One region of the Agromyces binzhouensis genome, then DNA from elsewhere that is predicted to be linked to it. Evidence: predicted binding sites of a transcription regulator. Region 1 holds the regulator's gene; each other region holds the start of a gene.
The links. The regulator HrcA, encoded in region 1, represses chaperone genes, less so after heat shock. The targets are predictions, from matches to a motif close to TTNGCACTCGNNNNNNNCGAGTGCNAA.
Positions count from the first base shown of each region.

Region 2: a site for HrcA is predicted at 2,881-2,907, ahead of ACFVHK_RS07155 (Hsp20/alpha crystallin family protein). Genes of this name have one in related genera too.
Region 3: a site for HrcA is predicted at 4,270-4,296, ahead of groES (co-chaperone GroES). Genes of this name have one in related genera too.

Region 1 covers NZ_JBHXVJ010000005.1:193,334-199,031, forward strand. The annotation lists gene ACFVHK_RS10460 (PhoH family protein) at 1-756, opposite strand, end outside; gene ACFVHK_RS10465 (histidine triad nucleotide-binding protein) at 833-1,189, opposite strand; gene ACFVHK_RS10470 (16S rRNA (uracil(1498)-N(3))-methyltransferase) at 1,214-1,951, opposite strand; gene dnaJ (molecular chaperone DnaJ) at 1,971-3,074, opposite strand; gene hrcA (heat-inducible transcriptional repressor HrcA) at 3,133-4,152, opposite strand; gene ACFVHK_RS10485 (DUF4870 domain-containing protein) at 4,355-4,768, shown strand; gene ACFVHK_RS10490 (DUF4870 domain-containing protein) at 4,883-5,329, shown strand; gene hemW (radical SAM family heme chaperone HemW) at 5,326-5,698, opposite strand, start outside.
Region 2 covers NZ_JBHXVJ010000003.1:280,331-286,028, forward strand. The annotation lists gene ACFVHK_RS07145 (TetR family transcriptional regulator) at 1-29, shown strand, start outside; gene ACFVHK_RS07150 (hypothetical protein) at 223-2,070, opposite strand; gene ACFVHK_RS07155 (Hsp20/alpha crystallin family protein) at 2,382-2,822, opposite strand; gene ACFVHK_RS07160 (FMN-dependent NADH-azoreductase) at 3,415-4,071, opposite strand; gene ACFVHK_RS07165 (methylated-DNA--[protein]-cysteine S-methyltransferase) at 4,570-5,082, opposite strand; gene ACFVHK_RS07170 (SDR family oxidoreductase) at 5,396-5,698, opposite strand, start outside.
Region 3 covers NZ_JBHXVJ010000003.1:41,888-47,585, forward strand. The annotation lists gene ACFVHK_RS05965 (ABC transporter ATP-binding protein) at 1-615, shown strand, start outside; gene ACFVHK_RS05970 (ABC transporter substrate-binding protein) at 1,235-2,524, opposite strand; gene rarD (EamA family transporter RarD) at 2,776-3,732, opposite strand; gene groES (co-chaperone GroES) at 3,898-4,194, opposite strand; gene ACFVHK_RS05985 (class I SAM-dependent methyltransferase) at 4,324-5,511, shown strand; gene ACFVHK_RS05990 (hypothetical protein) at 5,527-5,698, opposite strand, start outside.

The DNA.
Region 1 (5,698 bases):
GACCTGCGTGATGTCGCCGGTGACGACCATCTTGGAGCCGAAGCCGAGCCGCGTGAGGAACATCTTCATCTGCTCGGGCGTCGTGTTCTGCGCCTCGTCGAGCACCACGAACGAGTCGTTCAGCGTGCGACCGCGCATGTACGCGAGCGGTGCGACCTCGACGGTGCCGGTCGCGAGCAGCTTCGGCACGAGCTCGGGGTCCATCATCTCGTTCAGCGCGTCGTAGAGCGGGCGCAGGTACGGGTCGATCTTCTCGGTCAGCGTGCCCGGGAGGAACCCGAGCCGCTCACCCGCCTCGACCGCCGGCCGGGTCAGGATGATCCGGTTGACCTCCTTGCGCTGCAGCGCCTGGACGGCCTTCGCCATCGCGAGGTAGGTCTTGCCGGTGCCCGCCGGGCCGATGCCGAACACGATGGTGTGCTCGTCGATCGCGTCCACGTAGGCGCGCTGGCCCTCGGTCTTCGGCCGGATCGACTTGCCCCGGCTGGAGATGATGACCTGTCCGAGCTGCTCGGACGGTCGGGCATTCGGGTCGGCGTCGAGCATGCGGGCCGAGCTCCTCACTTCGATGGGTGTCGGGTCACCGCCGCCGCGGACGAGCTCGAGGAGCTCCTCGACGAGGCGGCGCACGCGCATCCGGTCCTCGGCGTCGCCGCGGATGGCGATCTCGTTGCCGCGCACGTGCACGTCGACGCCGGGGTACTCCCGTTCGATCGTCGTGAGGAGGCGGTCCTGCGGCCCGAGGAGCCGGACCATGGCGATGCCGTCGATCTTCAGTCGCTCCTCGTCGGAGCGGACCTCGGATCCGGAGAGCGGGAGGTCCCCCGCGTCGTCAGCCGCCAAGCGATCCCTCCCTGAGGCCGCCCCCGAGGACGTGGGCGTGCACGTGGAACACGGTCTGGCCCGCGTCGGGGCCGGTGTTGAAGACGAGTCGGAACTGGCCGCCCGCCAGGTCGTCGGCGATGCCCTTGGCCACCGAGACGAGCTCGGCGAGCAGTTCGGGGTCGTCGGCGGCGAGCTCGACGACGTCGCGGTGCCGTCCGACGCGCGGGGTCACGATCACGTGGACCGGCGCCTGCGGTGCGATGTCGTGGAACGCGATGACGCGGTCGGTCTCGGCGACCATCTTCGCCGGGATCTCGCCGGCGGCGATGCGCTCGAAGACCGTGGGTTCAGCCGTTCCGCTCATCCCTCCATCGTAGCGACGGATGGGTCACCACCGCCCGAGCGCGACCGAGAGGACGGCGATGGCCGCTGGGCCCGCCGTCGAGGTGCGCAGCACCGAGTCCCCGAGGCGGACCGGCTCGGCGCCGGCCTCGACGAGGCGGTCGATCTCGGCGGGGTCCATGCCGCCCTCCGGGCCGACGACGAGCGCGAGGTCCCGGCCGTCCGGGCGGATGCCGCTGAGCGGCGTCTCCGCGCCGGGGACGAGCAGCAGCATCCGCGCGCCCTCGAGGCGCCCGGGCAGTTCGCGCGTCGACGCGACCGGCTCGACCGCCGGGATGCGGGCGCGGAGCGACTGCTTCACGGCTTCGCGCACGATGCTCGCCCAGCGGGCGCGTCCCTTCTCGGCCGCCTTCGGGCCCTCCCAACGGGAGACCGAGCGGGTCGCGGACCACGGCACGATGCGGTCGACGCCGAGCTCCGTCGCGGCCTGCACGGCGAGTTCGTCGCGGTCGCCCTTCGCGAGGGCCTGCACGAGCATCAGCCGGGGCGAGGCCGCCGGCTCGTCGGCCACCGTCTCCACCTCGATCGCGAGCCGGCGCGGCTCCGCGGAGGTCACCGGGCCGCGCACGACGCGGCCCCGCCCGTCGCCGATCGAGACCTGCTCGCCGACGCGCAGCCGGGACACCGTCACCGCGTGGCGCGCCTCGTCGCCGTGGAGTTCGACCGCATCGCCGGGCCGCACCGCGGCGAGGTCGAGCGACTCGTCGAGGTAGAGGTGGCTCATCGCGGCATCCGCCCCGCCGTCAGCCCAGGAACCGGTCGCGCAGGCGCGCGAAGAGCCCCTGCTGGAAGTGCCCGAGCTGGGGCGGCTGCGCCTTGCGCTGCTTCGCCAGCTGCTCGACGAGCTCGCGCTCCCTGTGGCTGAGCTTGGTCGGCGTGACGACGTGCACCGCGACCTTCAGGTCGCCGCGTCCGCTTCCGCGGAGGTGCGTGATCCCGCGGTCCTTGACGGTGAGGATCTCGCCCGACTGCACGCCGGGCTTCAGCTCGAGGTCGACGTCGCCGTCGAGCGCGGCGACCTTCGTCGAGGTTCCGAGCACGGCATCGGTCATCTGCACCTCGAGGGTGCAGAGCAGGTCGTCGCCGTTCCGGCTGAACACCTCGTGGTTCCTGACCTTGATCTCGAGGTAGAGGTCGCCGTTCGGGCCGCCGGCCGGGCCGGCCTCGCCGGAGCCCGGCATCTGCAGTCGCACGCCCGTGTCGACCCCGGCGGGCACGTCGACGGGGACCGTGCGGCGGGCGCGCACGCGGCCCTGGCCCTGGCAGGTGACGCACGGCGTGGCGATGATGGTGCCGTAGCCCCGGCACGAGCCGCACGGGCTCGAGGTCATCACGTTGCCGAGCAGCGACCGGACCGCCCGCTGGATGTGGCCGCTGCCGCCGCAGATGTCGCACGTCACGGGCGAGGTGCCCGGCTTGCAGCACGAGCCGTGACAGGTCTCGCAGACCACGGCCGTGTCGACCTCGAGGTCGCGGTGCGTGCCGAAGATCACGTCGTCGAGTCCCACCTCGAGGCGGATGAGCGCGTCCTGGCCGCGCTCGCGGCGCGACCGCGGCCCGCGGCTGGCCTGCCCCGCGCCGAAGAACGTCTCGAAGATGTCGCCGAAGCCGCCGAACCCGGCACCGCCGGCGCCGAACCCGCCCTGCCCGCCGAGGTCGTACTGCTGGCGCTGCTTCGGGTCGGAGAGCACGTCGTACGCGTGCGTGACCTCCTTGAACCGCTCGGACGCCTCGGCGCCCGGGTTCACGTCGGGGTGGAGCTCGCGCGCGAGCCGGCGGTACGCCTTCTTGATCTCGTCCGAGGAGGCGTCGCGTGCGACGCCGAGGACCTCGTAGTGGTCGGCCACGTGAGGCGGGTTCCTTTCGATTGCCGGTGACGGACGCCGCTGGGCGGCCCCGTGCGGTTCAGCTCTCGCCGAGCGTGCGGGAGAGGTAGCGGGCGACCGCGCGGACGGCGGCCATGCTCTGGGAGTAGTCCATGCGGGTGGGCCCGACGATGCCGAGCCGCGACACGTCGCGCCCGGGGACGGCGAACGAGGTCGACACCACGGAGGTGTCGCCGAGCCCGAACGCGGCGTTCTCGCGGCCGATGCGCACGGCGATGCCCTCGTCGGCGGCCATCTCGCCGAAGAGCCGGAGGATGACGACCTGTTCCTCGATCGCCTCCATGACACCGAGGATGTTCCCGGCGAAGTCCTGCTCGGTGCGCACGAGGTTCGCCGCGCCGGCGACCACGAGCCGGTCGGACCGGACGATCTTCGCCTGGTCGGCGAGCGTCGCCGCAAGCGTGTGGAGCACCTCGGCGTGGGCGCGGTCGGCGTGCTCGGTCTCCGCGGACAGGGCCGTCGCGGCATCCGCCATGGTGAGGCCGGCGGCCACCTCGTTGAGCCGGTCGCGCAGCCGGGCGAGCGTGGACTCGTCGGCGGGCTGGTCGAGCTCGGCGAGGCGCTGCTCCACCTGGCCGCTGTCGGAGATGAGGATGCAGAGCACGCGCGTCGGCGCGAGCGAGACGAGCTCGACGTGCCGCACGCGGGCGCGGGCGAAGCTCGGGTACTGCACGACGGCGAGCTGGCGGGTCAGTTGCGAGACGAGGCGGACCGTTCGACCGAGCAGTTCGTCGAGGTCGTTCGACTCGCCGAGGAAGGTCTCGATGGCATGCCGCTGCGTGGCCGACAGCGGGCGGATGTCGGTCAGCTGGTCGACGAACACCCGGTAGCCCTTGTCGGTGGGGATGCGCCCGGACGACGTGTGCGGGGCCGCGATGAGCTCCTCCTCCTCGAGGAGGGCCATGTCGTTGCGGATGGTCGCCGCGGACACGCCGAACTGGTGGCGCTCGACGATCGTCTTCGAGCCGACGGGCTCGCGCGACTCGACGTAGTCCTGCACGATCGCGCGGAGGACCGCGAGACTGCGTTCGGAGACCATGACCCTCGCTTCCCTCGACCGATCGGACCCGGACGACGCGTGCTTGGCACTCCGCCCACGTGACTGCTAATCATATCGCGAGATTCAGGGTGCACACCGTTGCCGGGCGGTCCGCCGCGCCGATAGCGTGTGCATCGTCCCGTACCCCGCGTGGCCCCCCGGCCGCGGCACGTGCGCTTCCCCACATCGAAAGGCTCCCGACATGACCGACTCCAACCTCCCGCCGCAGGATCCGAACGCCGCACCGCAGCCGACTCCCGCGGCCCCGCTCTCGCACGAGCAGGACGTCCAGTGGGGCTCGTTCGCCCACCTCGGCGGCATCCTCGGCATCCTGCCGTCCCTCATCATCTGGCTCGTCTTCAAGGACCGCGGCTCGTTCACGAACACCGAGGGCAAGGAGGCGCTGAACTTCCAGATCACGCTGGTGCTCGCCACCGTGGCGCTCTGGGTGCTGACGACGATCATCACCGTCGTCACGTTCGGGTTCGGCGCACTCTTCGGCTTCCTCACCTACATCCCGTGGATCCTCGGCGTGATCTTCTCGATCATCGCCTTCATGACCGCGAAGGACGGCAACCACTACCGCTACCCGTTCGCCATCCGCCTCATCAAGTAGGTCGCCGGGCGGGCCTTCGACGCGCCGGTCGGGCATCCCTCGACCGGCGCGTCGGCGTATGCCAGCATGAGGGAACGTCCCCTGTCCGGGCGCGACCACAGAGGAGCACGCATCATGTCCGACGCACCACCTCCCACCCCGCCGACGCCGCCCGCAGGCGGCCCGCCGCCGCCCCCGCCCGGCGGCCCGACGCCGCCCCCGCCTCCCGGCGGCGGCGCCTACCAGCAGAACCAGCCGCTCAGCCCGGCCGACGAGAAGCTCTGGGCCACGCTGATCCACATCGGCGGCATCCTGTTCGGGTTCCTGCCCGCCCTGATCGGCTACCTCGTCCTGAAGGACAAGGGTCCCTTCATCCGCGAGCACACCGCGACGGCGCTGAACTTCCAGATCACGCTGCTGATCGCCTACGTCGTGGGCTCGATCCTCACGTTCGTGATCATCGGCATCTTCCTGCTGCTCGCGGCCTGGATCGCCGCGATCGTGTTCGGCATCATCGCCGCGATCAAGGCCAACAACGGCGAGTACTACGTGTACCCCGTCGCGATCAAGTTCGTGAGCTAGTCCTCGAGCAGGCGCCGCACGACGGCGTCAGCCAGCAACCGCCCTCGTCGGGTCAGCGCGAGCCGCCCGGCGAGGGCGGTTCGCGCGTCCACGAGCCCGTCGGCGATGAGGCCGGCGACCGCGTGCCGGCCGCCCGCGTGCAGGCTCGACACCTCGACGCCCTCCCTGATGCGCGTCGCGAGCAGGATGCGCTCGGTCTCGCGTGTCGCGTGGTCGAGCGCCTCGCGGCCGACCGCCGGCGAGACGCCCGCAGCCAGGCGCTCGGCGTAGGCCGCTGGGTGCTTCGCGTTCCACCAACGCACGCCGCCCACGTGGCTGTGCGCGCCGGGCCCGACACCCCACCAGTCGTCGCCCCGCCAGTACCCGAGG
Region 2 (5,698 bases), on a different contig from region 1:
ACCGGGCGGATGCCGCGGCATCCGCCTGACGCCGTCGGCGCCCACCCGCGACATCGCGTCCGGCGGCGGGTGGGACCAGCCGTGCTCTGCTTGGCGCAGCCCCGAAGGGAAGGCCGCCTGAAACCCGGTACTCCCGCTCTTGTCTCACGGCTCGGCCGGACGCGGGCCACACGCTACTCGCGGTGGCGGCCGCGCCACCCGGGCCGAAGGTCCCGGGGCCCGTCAGTCCACGCCGAGCGCGCGACGCGCGTGGCGGTACTTCTCGGCGAGGCGCGCCTGCTTGGCGAAGTCGAGGCGGCGCAGCCGCCAGGGCGCGGTGTTGTCGTCGATGTCGGCGAGCTTGACGCGCAGCGCGACCGGATGGCGCCGGATGCGCGCGTAGTACTCGTCGGGCGTGATCTCGGGCCGGCGCGTGAGGAGCTCGACGACGCCGACGACCTCGAGCAGCACGCCCGCCTCGAACAGCTCGCGCGAGGTGATCGGCGTGTCCTCGAGCACGTCGTGCAACCACGCCGCCGCCGCCGCGATCGGGTCGGTGACCGGATCGAACCGCTCGGCGATACGACCCGGATGGTCGATGTACGGCGTGCCGCTCTTGTCGAGCTGGCCGCGGTGCGCGGCGAACGCGATGCCCTTCGCGAGCGCGACCTGCGCGACGGCGTCGAGCGCGGAGAGCGACCCGTGCGAGCGCGGCGCGGCCGGGTGCGGCGCGGCCGGCTCGTGGGCTGGGGCGTCGGCGTCGGCGTCGGCGTCGGCAACGGCGTCGGCAAAGGATGCCTCGGCAGGCACGGCATCGGGCCGTGCCGTGGTCGCGGGGCTGGGCGCGAGCGCCCGGTCGGATGCCGCCGGGTCGTGGACGGCGGCCGGGTGGACTCCGTCGGCGGCGCCGGCCTCGGCCGTAGCGGTGCGGCCATCGACGACGGCGTCGGTTTCGACAGCGGCGTCGGGTGCGGCAGCGTATTCGGCCTCGGCTTCGGCCGGCGACTCTTCTCGGGCCGGCGGCTCGGCTTCGGCGTGCGGCTCGGCCTCGGAGGGCAACTTGGCTTCGGCCGGCGATCCGGCTTCGGCGGGCGACTCGGCTTCGGCGGGCAACTCGGCCCCGGCCGGCGACTCGGTTCGGGCCAGCGACTCGGCTCCGACGCGTAATCCGGCTCCGACCGGCGATCCGGCGTCGGCGGGCGACTCGGCTCCGGCCGGTGACTCGGCTTCGTCCCCCGCGTCTGCGTCGCGGTCCGCAGGGGCACCCGCGGCGGCATCCGCGTCGTCGGCGGGCACGCCGGCCGACGGCTTCGGCACCACCGGCTCGAACGTCGAGCGCCGCGGCCCCGGCGGCACGTCCGCATCCGCGTCCGCGTCCGCGTCCGCGTCCGACGACTCGACCGCCGCAGCAGACCCAAACGATTCGGAGTGGGCGCGATCCGCTGCGGCCTCGGCCGGCGCGGCGTCGGCGCCCGACCCGAGGGCGTCCGCGGAGCCGCCGGCCGCGGCATCCGTCGTCGCATCGACCGCGCCTGGCGCGGTCACCGGCACGATCGCCAACGGACGCGTCGCCTCGAGCGACGCCTTCTTCGCTGCGGCGACCTCGGCGATCGGGTCGCGACCGTCGAGCGGCCGCACGAAGATGAGCGCACCCTCGAGCTCGCGCAGCTCGTGCTCGCCGATCTCGAGCAGGGATCGCGTTCCGCTCTTGCGTCGCTGCTCGAACGAGAGCTCGTCGACCTCGATGAAGTGCGAGCCGTCGCGCGAACTGAAGTAGCGGCGGCTGGAGCCATCGGTGATCGCGACGATCACGGCCTCGTAGTCGCCGCTGGGCTGCAGCGAACTCAGGAAATACCGGCGCCGGTCGGGATCCGCGTGCTCGTCGGAGTCGAGCACGACCGTCGCGGCGCGGCGGCGCGGACGGCGTCCCGGGCTCGCGCTCGCACGCATGGCCCAGCGATCCCGCTCGAGCACGCCGACCTCGTCGGACGCGCCCCCGTCGCGCGAGCGTCGGCCGCGCTGAGCGTGGCCCGGGCGGTCGCCGGGCGCACCGAAGTCGGGCATGGGCTCGTCATCGGCGGGGGCTCTCAACGGGGTGCTCCGAGGGGATCGGGGGCGTCGTGTCGGCGGAGCGGCGGGGCGCCGCGGGTCGGCGTGGGGTGGCGGTCGGGTGCGCGGGCTCGCGCGTACGCCGATCGTACGGCTTCGACCGATTCTCCGCTGCCCTTCACGCGCGGTTCGGCCGAACTCGACCGGACGGTCACGGGCCGCGGCCGCCCGCGCAGTGCCGGGCGGCCCGGGCGGCGTCACGAACCCGGCCGGACACACGGCGGCGGGGCGGATGCCGCGCATCCGCCCCGCCGTGCCGGTCGGCCCGACGACCCCTCGCGGGGCGCGCCGGGTCAGCTGCCGCTGGAGGTCACCTCGGGCGTGACGACGTCGTCGGCCGCGGAGCGCACCTCGACCTTGCGCGGCTTCGCGCGCTCGGACACCGGGATGATCACGCTCAGCACGCCGTTGTCGTAGTGGGCGCTGATGCCGGTGGTGTCGATGCCCTCGCCGAGGGTGAGCTGGCGCAGGAACGACCCGCTCGGCCGCTCGTGCACGAGCCACCGCACGTTCTCGTCGTTGCGCAGCGTGCGCTCGGCGCGGATGGTCATCAGCTGGCCGTCGACGTCGATGTCGATCGAACCGGGGTCGACCCCGGGCAGGTCGGCGGACAGGACGTAGTGGTCACCGTCGCGGTGCAGGTCGATCGGCATCATCCGCGGGCCTCGGCTCGAGTCGATCATGCTCGCCGCGAGACGGTCGAGGTCGCGGAACGGGTCCCAGCTCATTGCCATGAGCGTCTCCTCTCGTGAGATCTGGAGTTGAGTCCCCTCGACTCAACTTGATCCGAGATTAGCACTCTCGACGTGAGAGTGCTAAGACTTTGGGCCCGCCGTTCGCGGAGGGCGATCACGCCGGCCGGGGGGCCGCGCGGGCGCGCGCGCGGCCCTCCCGGGCCCCGGCCGGTGTCGCGGCGGACGCGCGGGCTCGGGTATCCGCATTCGCAGGATGAGCCGCACTACGGGACCTCTTGCGAGGCCGTGACGCGGCTCATCCTGTTTTCGCGTCCCACACTCGTCTCAATACGCGCAGATCGCTCGAAGGCTTCACTCGGCGCAGGCTCGGGCAGCCGCGTTCGCAGGATGAGCCGAACCATGTGCCCTCGCTCGACCCCGTGACGCAGCTCATCCTGCGTTCGCGTCCCACACCCGTCTCAATTCCCGCGCTCGCGCGCAGTTTCCACTCGGCGCGCGGGGCTCGCCCCCTGAATTCGCAGGATGAGCCGGCCTATGGGTCCCCGTTCGGAGCCCGAGACGCGGCTCATCCTGCGTTCACCGGCAGGACCGACGCGCCCGGGCGCGAGGTACGGCCGATGCCGAGAAACCGTCAGGCGGCGGCGCCGCCGAGCGTGGCCCAATCCTCGGAGCCCGCGACGCGCAGGACCTCGTCGATCGCGTTCGTGGTCGAGGCCGTGCGGAACTCCGGCGAGACATCCATCGTCTGCGCGTTCACGAAGGTCACGTCGGTGATGCCGACGAATGCGAAGATCGCACGCAGGTACGGCTCCTGGAAGTCGAAGGCATGCAGCGGGCTCGCCTCGGAGTAGTCGCCGCCCCGCGACGTGACGACGACCATCTTCTTGCCGTGCACGAGGGGGAGCGCGCGGCCGAGTTCGTCGTAGCGGAACATGTATCCCGGCTGCACGATGCAGTCGATGTAGTACTTGAGCGCGTAGGGGATGCTGAGGTTCCACATCGGCGTGGAGATCACGTAGGCGTCGGCGTGCGTGAACCGGTCGATCTCGCGCTCGATCTGCTTCCAGGATTCGGCGTGGCTCTTGTCGATGGGCTGGCCGACCATCAGCGTGTACTTCGCCTCGATGTTGTCGCCCGCGATGGCGGGCAGGTCGGCCTGGAACAGCTCGACCTCCTCGACCTCCAGGTCGGCGATCCGCTCGCCGAGCGCGTCGAGGAGCGCGTTCGAGACCCGGAGCGTGTTGGATGCCTGGCTGCGCGGGCTGGCGATGATGTGGAGCAGCTTCATGACGTGCCTCTTCCGATGGGTCCTGCACGGGCGTTGGGGGCTTTGCTCACCGCGCTCGGGCCTCAGCGGTGACGTCACCGTATCGCCGCAGTGTTTCCGGCGTGTCTCGATCAGGTACCTTCTGATCGGCGCGATCCGGACGCCGCTCTCCGTCGCGTGACGCGGCGTCGGCGCGGCCGTCGCCTTCGGGCAGGGCGGATGGTGCGTTCGCACCGCGCGGGTCGGGGTCGCGCTCGACCCGACCCGACCGACCCGGCCGAATACGCAGGATGAGGCGGATCATGGGCGTACATGAGGCGCCGCAGCGCGTCTCGTCCTGCATTCGCACGGAACGGCGCTCGGCGCTCGGCGCTCACCGCACGCCACGCCCCCCATCCAAGTGCGACTTGTGCGTTCGAGTACGGAACCAACCCGCACTCCAACGCAGAAACCGCACTCCGGTGAGACCAGGTGACAGAGGTGACAGGTGACGGATGACGCCGCGGCGCCCGCGGCGCGTCAGAAGAGGCGGCGCTGCGCGACGACCTCGGCGCCCTCGAGTTCGAGCAACCGACGCTTGCGCTCGAGCCCGCCGGCGTAGCCGGTGAGCGACCCGTCGGCGCCGACCACGCGGTGGCACGGCACGATGATGCTGATCGGGTTCCGCCCGACGGCCCCGCCCACGCGCCTTGCGAGGTTCCGGCCGCCGAGCCGGTCGGCGAGCTCGCCGTACGCCACGGTCTCGCCGAACGGGACCTCGCGCAGCATCCCCCACACCGCATGCTGGAACTCGTCGCCGGTCGGCGCGAGCGGCAGGTCGAAGCGGATGCGTCGCCCCGCGAGGTACTCGTCGAGCTCGACGCCGAGCCGGCGGAACAGCGGATCGTCGGCGGCATCGACGACGATGCCGAGCGACTCCGGGGCGGGCGGATGCCAGTGGCCCGGGAAGTACAGCCCCGCGAGCCCGCCGTCGTCGGCGACCACGAGCAGGTCGCCGATCCCGGTCGTGAGCGTGGCGTGGCGGCGGGGCATGCGTCGATTCTCGCGCGTCGCGCGGCGCGCGAGGCGGAGTTCGGTGGCGGGAATCGGACGTGGCGGTCGCATCGCGCGTACGGGGATGCCGGCTTGCGCTGCGCCTCGCCTCGCCGAGTTCGCAGGATGACGCCGCTCATGGGCGCCGCCGACGACGGATGACACGGCTGGTCCTGCATACTCGGCCGACCGATGCGCCGGGCTCGCGTCGCGCGGTCGATGCCACCAGCGGGTTCGCAGGATGAGCCGCCTCACGCACCTCTTGCGAGGCGGATGACGCGGCTCATCCTGCATACCCGCCGCCGCGAGGCCGTCAGCCCCTCGCTCGCGGGCCGTCGGCGCGGGAACCCCGAGCGGATGCCGCGGCATCCGCCCGCGCCCCGATCGGCGTGTGGTCGGCAGACCGCAGCCACTCGTCGAACGTGATCGCCGCGTGGTCGGCGTCGGCGCCGCCGCGCAGCGCGCCCGACGCCGACGCACGCCCGTACGGCCCGGGCAGCGGGAACTCGAGCACGGGCCGCCGGACGCCGTCGTGCGCGAACATGCGCCGCACCATCTCGGCGAGCCGTTCCTCGCGCGGACCGGCCAGGTCGCGGGCCCGTCCGATCGCCCCGGC
Region 3 (5,698 bases), on a different contig from region 1:
ATCGGACCGAACGGCGCCGGCAAGTCGACGCTGCTGAAGGCGATCTTCGGGCTCGTGAAGGTCCGTGAGGGCGGCATCTACCTCCAGGGCGACGAGATCACCAACCAGAAGGCGAACAAGCTGGTCTCCAAGGGCGTCGGGTTCGTCCCGCAGACGAACAACGTGTTCCCGTCGCTGACCATCCAGGAGAACCTCGAGATGGGCATCTTCCAGAAGCCCAAGGATCTCAAGCATCGCCTCGAGTTCGTGGTCGACATCTTCCCCGAGCTCGGCAAGCGCCTCGCGCAGCGCGCAGGTTCGCTCTCCGGCGGTGAGCGCCAGATGGTGGCGATGTCGCGCGCACTCATGATGGGTCCGCACGTGCTGCTCCTCGACGAGCCCAGCGCGGGCCTGTCGCCCGTCCGACAGGACGAGGCGTTCCTGCGGGTGAAGGAGATCAACCGTGCGGGCGTGACGACCATCATGGTCGAGCAGAATGCCCGCCGCTGCCTCCAGATCTGCGACCGCGGATACGTCCTCGACCAGGGCCGTGACGCCTACGAGGGCCCCGGCCGCGAGCTGCTGAACGACCCGAAGGTCATCGGCCTCTACCTGGGCACGCTCGGCCAGGACTGAGTCACCGCTCGAAGCCCGAAGGGGGCGGATGCCACGGCATCCGCCCCCTTCGTCGTCCCCGCTGCATTCCGCCGATCCCCGGTGCCCTGGGGCTCGTCCTGTTCGGGCTCCTCGCCGTCGACGGCCGGCCACCGGCGACGCGTCAGCGGCCGTGCCTGGACCGATGGGCCCTCCGTCGGCCCGTCGGTCCCATCTCCGGCTCGCCAGGGTCCCCGGGCCCGACCGGGCCCGTGGCCCGCACTCCGAGCCCGGGAGCCGCCGTCCGCCGCGACAGGTCGCGAGGCCCGCGGAGTCGATGCCCGCTGGACTCGTCACCTGCGGTGGCCCGCCGCATCGACACCACCGTCGCGCACCGGTCGTCCGGCAGCGTCGTTCGGCAGTCAGTCGTCCTGATCGACAGCGTCGGTTCTGCAGTCCCCCGTTCGACAGCCGTCCATGCGGCTGCCGTCGCGGCTCACGGCAAGCCTGCGCCTTCCGCACCCGGCGCTGAGTCCGGATGCGGCCACTCGACTCGCCGGCCTCTGCGGACCGCGGCACCGAGCGGTATCCGCATGCGCTTCATGCGGGCACGCGAAAGGGCCCCGGCCGAAGCCGGGGCCCTTCGCTGCGTGTCAGCCGATCAGCCGATGCGCGTGATGGTGTTGTCGTCCTCGTACTCGTAGATGCCGATGGTGGCCTCGGTCGGGTCACCGTTCTCGTCGAGGGTGATCGGACCCGACGCACCGTCGAAGTCGATCTGCGAGCCCTCGGCGAGCAGGGCGGCAGCGTCGGCGAACGTGGTCACGGTCTCGCCGTCACCCGAACCGCCCGACACCTGCTGGAGGTACGCACCGATGTCCTCGCCGGCCGTGCTGTTGGCGGCGTAGGCCGCGAGCGCGATCAGCATGAGGGAGTCGTACGACTCCGGTCCGTAGCTGAAGCTGTCGAGGTTGGGGTCGACTCCGAGCAGTCGTTCCTCGAAGTCGGCTTCGAGCATCGGGCCGGGGAGCGTGCCCTTCGCACCGGCGACGAGGCCGGGCGCGAAGTCCGCGCTGTAGTCGGTCAGGTTTCCGTCGACGAAGTACAGCTGGTCGCCGGGGTAGCCCCCGCCGACGAGGGCCGGCACCACGACCTTGGCCTCGTCGAACGTGATGACCGCGACGGCGTCGGGGTTCGCGGCGTTGATCGCCGAGAGCTGCGCGTCGAAGTTCGAGTCACCCGTGTTGAAGAGCTCCTCGGCCACGACCTCGCCGCCGGCTGCCTCGAAGGCCTCCGTCGTCGCAGCCGCGAGACCCGTGCCGTACGGGTCGTTGAGGACCAGGAGGCCGAGCGTCGACGCGCCGTCCTCCGCGATCAGGTTGCCGAGGACCTCGCCCTGGAGGAGGTCGGACGGCGCGGTGCGGAAGTAGAGGCCGTTGTCGTCGTAGTCCGTGAAGTCGGGCGACGTGTTGGCCGGCGAGAAGTGGACGACACCGGCGGAGGTGATCTGGTCGATGACCGTGAACGACACACCCGACGAGGCGGCGCCGATGATCGCCGAGACGTCCTGCGAGAGGAGGTCGGTGACCGAGACGGTGGCGATGTCGGTGGTGGTGTCGCCGGAGTCGCGGTAGACGACCTCGACCTGGATGCCTGCGTCGGCCTCGTTGATCTCCTCGGCGGCGAGTGCGACACCGGCTTCCTCGGGCGGGCCGAGGAAGGCGAGGGTGCCGGACTGCGGCAGGATGGTGCCGACCTTCAGGGTGAGGTCGCGCTCACCAGCCTCGATGGGCAGGGCGTCGCCGGTGTCGGCCGGCTCCTCGGACTCTTCCGGGGTGGTGCCGCCCGTGCTGCACGCGGTGAGGAGGAGGGCGGAAACGCCAGCAATGGCGATGCCCGTCCAAGCCGCGCGAGCCGAGCGCGAGCCGGTGGCCCTCGCGAATACGCTCATGATGCTCCTTGGGACTGAAGGATCGGTACTGAAACAGCGTCTGGCGACGCCGATGTATCGACCGTATTGCCCGCCCACAGTGGAAACAAGATTGCCTCGATCACAACCCGGTAACGCACACGGAATCGTTACCTGAGCGACACTGACGCGCGATTCTCCGCACGATTCCTGCGATTCCGCCACGAAATCCGCCATCGGGCCACGCTTCGGACCGCGACGATCCAGCCCCAGTACGGGGGCCTCGAAGGCGCTCAGACGGGCTCGAGGTTCGCAGCCCGCCGAGCGGCTCGCGCCCCGCGGAGGAGGTCGAAGGTGAGCACGACGAGCGCCAGCCAGACGAGGCCGAACCCGGCCCATCGCTCCGGCGGCATCGGCTCGCCGAGGACGACGACGCCGACGACGAACTGGATGAATGGGGCGAAGTACTGGATGAACCCCATGTAGATCAGCGGGAGGCGTCGCGACGCGGCGGCGAACAGGAGGAGCGGGATCGCGGTCACCGCGCCGGCGGAGAGCAGCAGCACGGTGTGCCATCCGCTCGCGGAGCCGATGGTGAGCCCGGTCGTCGACGCGACGACCACGAGGAGGATCGCCGCGACGGGTGCGAGCCACGCGGTCTCGAGGGTGAGGCCGGAGACCGCGTCGACACGGTGGCCGACCCGCTTCTTGATCAGGCCGTAGAAGCCGAAGCTGAAGGCCAGGACGAGCGCGATCCACGGCATCTGCCCGTACCCGACGGTGAGCACGACCACGGCGACGATCGAGATCCCGACGGCCGTCCACTGCACGGCGTTCAACCGCTCGCGGAGCACGATGACCCCGAGGAACACGGTCACGATCGGGTTGATGAAGTACCCCAGCGCGGCCTCGACGACGTGCCCGGTGAGCGCAGCGTAGACGTACGTGAGCCAGTTCACGAAGATCAGCACGCCGGCCAGGCCCATGATCAGCACCACGCGCCGATCGCGCATGAGCGCGCGGAACGCGCGCCAGGTGCGCGTGACCGCGATCAGGACGGCGCAGAAGACGAGCGAGAGCAGGATGCGCATCGCCACGATCTCGATCGGCCCGCTCGGCGCGAGGGCGATGAAGTAGACGGGGAGGAACCCCCACAGCGCGTAGGCGGAGACGGCGTAGGCGATCCCGGCGCGACTCACGCCGTCTGGCCTGACGCGCGCCGGTGCGCCGGTGGACGGAGCGGATGACACCGTGTCAGCCTACGCGCGACCTCCGACCCGTCGGCGCGCGCCGACTGCCGACCTCCGTCGACATCCCGCCGGGCTCGTCGCGGCCCTGCCGTCGAGGCGAGGACCGGAGACGACGACGCGGCCCGGATGCCAGAGGCATCCGGGCCGCGAGGATGTCGGTGTCGACTAGCGGACGACGACCGCGAGGACGTCGCGGGCCGACAGGACGAGGAAGTCGTCGCCGCCGAACTTCACCTCGGTGCCGCCGTACTTGGAGTAGATCACCTTGTCGCCGACGGCCACGTCGAGCGGGACACGGTTGCCGTTGTCGTCGATCCGGCCCGGGCCGACCGCCACGACCTCGCCCTCCTGGGGCTTCTCCTTGGCGGTGTCGGGGATGACCAGGCCGGAGGCGGTGGTCTGCTCGGCCTCGACCTGCTTGATGACGATTCGATCCTCGAGCGGCTTGATGGAAACCGACACGGTTGACCTCTTTCTTGACGAAGACTGGGGTTAGCAGCCTCTGAGTGAGAGTGCTAAAGGGAGTCTATGGCGGTTCTGGCACTCGTGCAACGTGAGTGCCAGCGGATGCCACGGTGCTAGCGTGTCGGCGTGGAACGCGACGAGCTGGTGAGGCTGCTCTCTACCGACGGGCTCACGCTGCTCGACTCGCTGCCGCCGTACTCCTCCAAGGCCGACGTCGTGAAGACCGTCGCCGACCTCCGCAAGCAGGGCCACGATCCGGGCCTCGTCGCGGCGGTCCTCAGCCAGTCGCGGCTCCGTTCGAAGGCGCGGGCGAAGTTCGGCGAGTTCGCGGACCGCATGCTGTTCACCGAGCCCGGCCTCGAGCAGGCCACCCGGCTGCGCGTCGCGGCGCTGCACGCCGGCCGATTCGCCCGCGCCGGGCTCCGGCACGTGGCCGACCTCGGGTGCGGCATCGGCGGCGACGCGCTCGCCCTCGCCGCGGTCGACCTGGACGTGACCGCGGCCGAGGCCGATGAGGTCACGGCCGCCGTCGCCGCGTTCAACCTCACGCCGTTCCCGAAGGTGCGCGTGCTCCACGCCCGCGCCGAGGACGTCTCGCTCGGCGGCATCGACGCCGCGTGGCTCGACCCCGCACGGCGCACCACCTCGGGCGGCACGACGACGAGGCTCGCCGACGCCGCGGACTACTCCCCTCCGCTCGACTTCGTGTTCGCCCTCGCCGATCGGATGCCGGTCGGCGTGAAGCTCGGACCCGGCACCGACCGCGATCTCGTGCCCGACGGCGCGGAAGCGCAGTGGGTGTCGGTCGACGGCGACGTCGTCGAGCTCGTCGTCTGGACGGGCGCACTCGCCCGTGCAGGCATCGGCCGGGCGGCGCTCGTGATCCGGGGCGACGGCGCGCAGGAGCTCGTCGCATCGTCCGACGCCGAGGACGCCCCCGTCGGCCCCCTCGGCGACTACCTCTACGAGCCCGACGGCGCGGTCATCCGCGCCCGCCTCATCGGCGATCTCGCCCGATCCATGGGCGCGTGGATGCTGAGCGAGGGCATCGCGTACCTGACCGGCGACCGCGAGGTCGACACCCCGTTCGCGAGGGGGTTCCGCGTGATCGAGCGCCTCCCCGCGGACGAGCGCGGCCTTCGGCGGGCGCTGCAGGAGCGCGGCGTGGGCGCGCTCGAGATCAAGAAGCGCGGAGTGGACGTCGATCCGGCCGCCCTCCGGACCCGCCTGAAGCTCAAGGGCGACGTCTCGGCGACCGTCGTGCTCACGCGCGAGGAGGGCCGCCACGTCGCGATCCTCGTCGAGCGGCTCTGAGCGCCGCGGGCGCCCTCAGGCGGTCGAGAGCGCGCCGAAGACGATCGCGTAGTACCCGAGCCAGACGCCGGAGAAGACGAGACCGGTGACGCCGGTCCCGATGCCGACGAACGCGAGGATCCGGCCGTGCTCCTCGCGCCGCAGTCCGAGCACGCCGAAGACGATCGCTGCGACCGACAGCGGGAAC